DNA from 2 places in the Serratia sp. TSO36 genome. Region 1 is predicted to be linked to the other one. Evidence: riboswitches for the same ligand, from Rfam matches in the RefSeq annotation. Region 1 holds a riboswitch; the other holds the start of a gene.
The links. A riboswitch is a leader RNA that binds a small molecule or an ion and turns the genes downstream of it on or off. The one in region 1 is predicted to bind thiamine pyrophosphate.
Positions count from the first base shown of each region.

Region 2: another riboswitch for thiamine pyrophosphate. It lies ahead of thiB (thiamine ABC transporter substrate binding subunit); the one in region 1 lies ahead of ACK3CV_RS16350 (TenA family protein).

Region 1 covers NZ_JBJZOU010000016.1:106,050-108,245, reverse strand. The annotation lists gene ACK3CV_RS16355 (ABC transporter ATP-binding protein) at 1-383, opposite strand, end outside; gene ACK3CV_RS16350 (TenA family protein) at 380-1,063, opposite strand; TPP riboswitch at 1,126-1,228, opposite strand; gene ACK3CV_RS16345 (LLM class flavin-dependent oxidoreductase) at 1,379-2,196, shown strand, end outside.
Region 2 covers NZ_JBJZOU010000006.1:207,059-209,254, reverse strand. The annotation lists gene sgrR (HTH-type transcriptional regulator SgrR) at 1-744, shown strand, start outside; TPP riboswitch at 782-900, shown strand; gene thiB (thiamine ABC transporter substrate binding subunit) at 958-1,944, shown strand; gene thiP (thiamine/thiamine pyrophosphate ABC transporter permease ThiP) at 1,920-2,196, shown strand, end outside.

The DNA of each region.
Region 1 (2,196 bases):
CTGCGGCCGTGAGCGGCCAGGCCCACGCGCTCCAGCAGGTGCGCCGCCCACGCCCGATCCGGCGTTTCGCCGCGCAGCCGCGCGCCGAGGGCGACGTTTTCTTCGACGTTCAGCCACGGGTAGAGCAGGTCTTTTTGCCCCATGTAGGCGATGCGCCCGGCGATCGGCAGGCCGTCGCTGCCGGTCACCGTGCCTGAGGTGGCCTGCGCCAGGCCGGCGATGATCTTCAGCAGGCTGGTTTTGCCGGCGCCGCTGGCGCCGAGCAGGGCGACGAAGCTGCCGCCGGCGATGTCGAAGCTCAGCCGGTCGAAGACGATTTGCTGACCGAAACGCAGGCTGAGATCCCGCACCTGGATGCCGGGCGGGAGACGCGGGGTGGTCATGAGGCGTTCAGCCCCATTTGCCAAAATGCCGATTCCAGCTGGGTGGCGGTGGTGAAAATCTGCGCCAGCTCGGTGAAGCGGCCTGGTGCGCCGCGCTGGTGGCCGACGGTTTCCAGCAGCTCGATGGCGGCGCGCACGCCGGCCAGATAGCCCTCGTCGCCGTAGTTGCGGATCCAGGAGGCGTAAGGATTGCCCTCTATTTGGGTGGCGGGATCGTGCAGCAGCCGCAGGCCGATTTCAGCATAGCCGGCCACGCAGGGCAGCAGGCCGGCCAGCAGATCGAGGGCGTCGCCGGCATGGCCGATATCCAGCACGTAGCGGGTATAGTTCATGGTTTCCGCCGCTTCCGGCTGGGAGGCGATCTGCGCTTCGCTTAGCCCCCATTCGGCGCAGTAGGCCACGTGCAGCGGCAGTTCGGCGACGATACCGTTGAGCGAGGCGGTGGCGGCGCGCATCTCCGGCAGGGTGCGCAGCTTGCTGACCAGCAGCGCGTAGGCGCGGGCGAAGTGCAGCAGGAACAGATAGTCCTGGGTCAGGTAGCGGCGAAACGCGCGTTCGGGCAAGGTGCCGGCGGCCAGCTGCTGCAGAAACGGGTGATCGACGTAGTCCTGCCAGTGGCTGCCGGCTTGTTGGCGCAGCCGGCCGTAAAGACCGCTTTCGAACAGGGTGGTGATGGACATGGGACCTCCTTGAGTCAGTGGAGATCCGGGCACGCTGGGGTATGAACAGGCAACGGGTGAGAGCGTTGTTGCCTAACCGTCCCTTCGCTGGCATGACCCAGATCAGGTTCAAAGGGTTCGGCTTGCGCCATCTCAGCCCGTAACAGGACACCCCTCGGAGCTGCTTGTTATACGACATTTGTTTTTTGATTACAATCGCCGGGCGGCGCGGCGGCAATCGGTTCGTTTAGTGCGATCGGGGGCGATTTTGCTGGCGCAGGGCGCGCGGTTTTTGTCACTGTAGGCCGATGATTTTGCCTCTGAGGATGATGCCCGATGAAAAAGATTGGTTTTCTCTCGTTTGGCCACTGGTCGCCTTCCGCCCAGTCCGGCACCCGTTCCGCGGCGGATGCGCTGCTGCAGTCCATCGATCTGGCGGTCGCCGCCGAAGATCTGGGGGCGGACGGCGCCTATTTTCGCGTACACCACTTCGCACGCCAGCTGGGGTCGCCGTTCCCGCTGCTGGCCGCCATCGGCGCCAAAACCCAACGCATCGAGATCGGCACCGGCGTGATCGACATGCGTTATGAAAATCCGCTGTACATGGTGGAAGACGCCGGCGCGGCGGATCTGATCGCCGGCGGGCGGCTGCAGCTTGGCATCAGCCGCGGCTCGCCGGAGCAGGTGATCGACGGCTGGCGCTATTTCGGCTATGCCCCGGCCGACGGCGAGAGCGACGCGGACATGGCTCGCCGCCACACCGAAGTGTTCCTGGAAGCGCTGCGCGGTGAAGGGTTCGCCGAGCCCAATCCTCAGCCGATGTTCCCGAATCCGCCCGGGCTGCTGCGGCCGGAGCCGTTTTCCGCCGGGCTGCGCGACCGCATCTGGTGGGGCGCCGGTTCGAACGCCACCGCCGTCTGGGCGGCGAAGCTGGGCATGAACCTGCAAAGCTCGACGCTCAAGAACGACGAAACCGGTGAACCCTTCCATATCCAGCAGGCCAAGCAGATCCGCGCCTACCGCGCCGCCTGGCAAGAGGCGGGCCATGCGCGCGAGCCGCGGGTTTCCGTCAGCCGCAGCATCTTCGCGCTGGTGGATCAGCGGGATCGCAACTACTTCGGCGGCGGCGGCAAGGAGGGCGATCAACTGGGGTA
Region 2 (2,196 bases), on a different contig from region 1:
TTTTCCGAAGAGCTGGTGCACTCCGGCGTGCAGCTGCAGGGCGATGAAACCGGCAACAGCGAGCTGGAAAGCCGGCTGGAAGAGGGTTGCTATTTCCTGCTGTTCGATCAGCGTTCTCCGCTGGCCGCCGACCCCGCCATTCGCAGTTGGCTGTGCGAATTGATCAACCCCATTTCGCTGCTGAGCCACGCCGGGCCGCTCTACCAGCGCTATTGGTCGCCGGCGTACGGCCTGCTGCCGCGCTGGCACCACAACCGCACGCTGGCGCAGCAGCCCAAGCCCGCGGGCCTGACCGAACTGACGATGACCCACTTCAATGAACATTCGGAGTTTCACGCCATTCGCCAGGCGATCGAACCGCTGCTGGCGCAGCACGGCATCCGCCTGATCGTGCAAAGCGTGGATTACGCCACCTGGCACCAGGGCGACGCGCGCAGCGATCTGTGGCTCGGCAGCGCCAACTTCTATCTGCCGCTGGAGTTTTCGCTGTTCGCCACGCTGTACGAACTGCCGCTGATGCAGCATTGCATGAACGAAGATCTGGCGCAGGACGCGGCGCTGTGGCGCGCCAACCGCTTGCCGCTGGCCGAGTTTTGCCAGCGTCTGGTCAGCAACCACCAGCTGCATCCGCTGTTCCACCACTGGCTGCAGCTGCACGGCCAGCGCAGCATGCGCGGCGTGCGGATGAACACCCTCGGCTGGTTCGACTTCAAGTCCGCCTGGTTTGCCCCGCCGGAGGCATAAGCGCCTTTCGCCCGGGTCGGTTAATCTTTACAATAGCGCCGTCTCAACGGGGTGCGGTAAGTCGGGCCGCATGATAAGCCCGATTTTCCGCTGAGAGCACACCCGTCGAACCTGATCCGGTCAATACCGGCGGAGGGATTTGAGCCCAGCGAACCGGCGACGCCGCCTCGCCCCCTCAGATGCCCTTGCCCCCTTATTTTTCAGGAGTGCAACGTGGTCAAAACATATCTGCCCTGCTTATTGCTGCTGTGTGCCGCGCCGGTGTTCGCCAAGCCGACGCTGACGGTTTACACCTACGATTCCTTCGCCGCCGACTGGGGCCCCGGCCCGGCGGTGAAAAAAGCCTTCGAAGCCGAGTGCGACTGTGAATTGAAGTTCGTCGCGCTGGAAGACGGCGTCTCGCTGCTGAACCGCCTGCGCATGGAAGGTAAGAACAGCGCCGCCGACGTGGTGCTGGGGCTGGACAACAACCTGTTGCAGGCGGCGCAGCAAACCGGCCTGTTCGCGCCGAGCGGCGTCGACACCGCCAAACTGACGGTGCCGGGCGGCTGGCAGGACGCGACCTTCGTGCCTTACGACTACGGTTACTTCGCGTTCGTCTACAACAAAGAAAAACTAAAGAACCCGCCGAAAAGCCTGCAGGAGCTGGTCAGCAGCGATCGCAACTGGAAAGTGATCTACGAAGATCCGCGCACCAGCACGCCGGGCCTCGGCCTGCTGCTGTGGATGCAAAAAGTGTATGGCGACAAGGCGCCGGCCGCCTGGCAGCAGTTGGCGAAGAAGACCGTCACCGTCACCAAAGGCTGGAGCGAAGCCTACGGCCTGTTCCTGAAAGGCGAAGGCGATCTGGTGCTCAGCTACACCACCTCTCCCGCCTATCACCTGATCGAAGAGAAAAAAGATCTCTACGCCGCCGCCACGTTCAGCGAAGGCCACTACCTGCAGGTGGAAGTGGCGGGCAAGCTGAAGGCCGCCAAACAGCCGGAGCTGGCGGAGCGCTTCATGCAGTTCATGGTGACGCCGGCGTTCCAGAACACCATCCCGACCGGCAACTGGATGTACCCGGTGATCAACACCCCACTGCCCGTCGGCTTTGAGCAGATGAACGTGCCGCAGACCGCGCTGCAATACAGCGCCGAAGAGGTGGCCAAACAACGTGGCGGCTGGATCCGGGCATGGCAAACCGCCGTCAGCCGCTGATCCCCCGCTGGCTCTGGCCGGGGCTGCTGGCCGCCGGCGTGATCCTGCTGGTCGCCGCGCTGGCAATGGGCTCGCTGTGGCGTCACGCGCCGGACAGCGACTGGCACGGCCTGTGGCAGGACAGCTACCTGTGGCACGTGGTGCGCTTCACCTTTTGGCAGGCGCTACTGTCGGCGCTGATTTCGGTGCTGCCCGCCGTTCTGCTGGCACGCGCGCTCTATCGCCGCCGTTTCCCCGGCCGTCAGCTGCTGC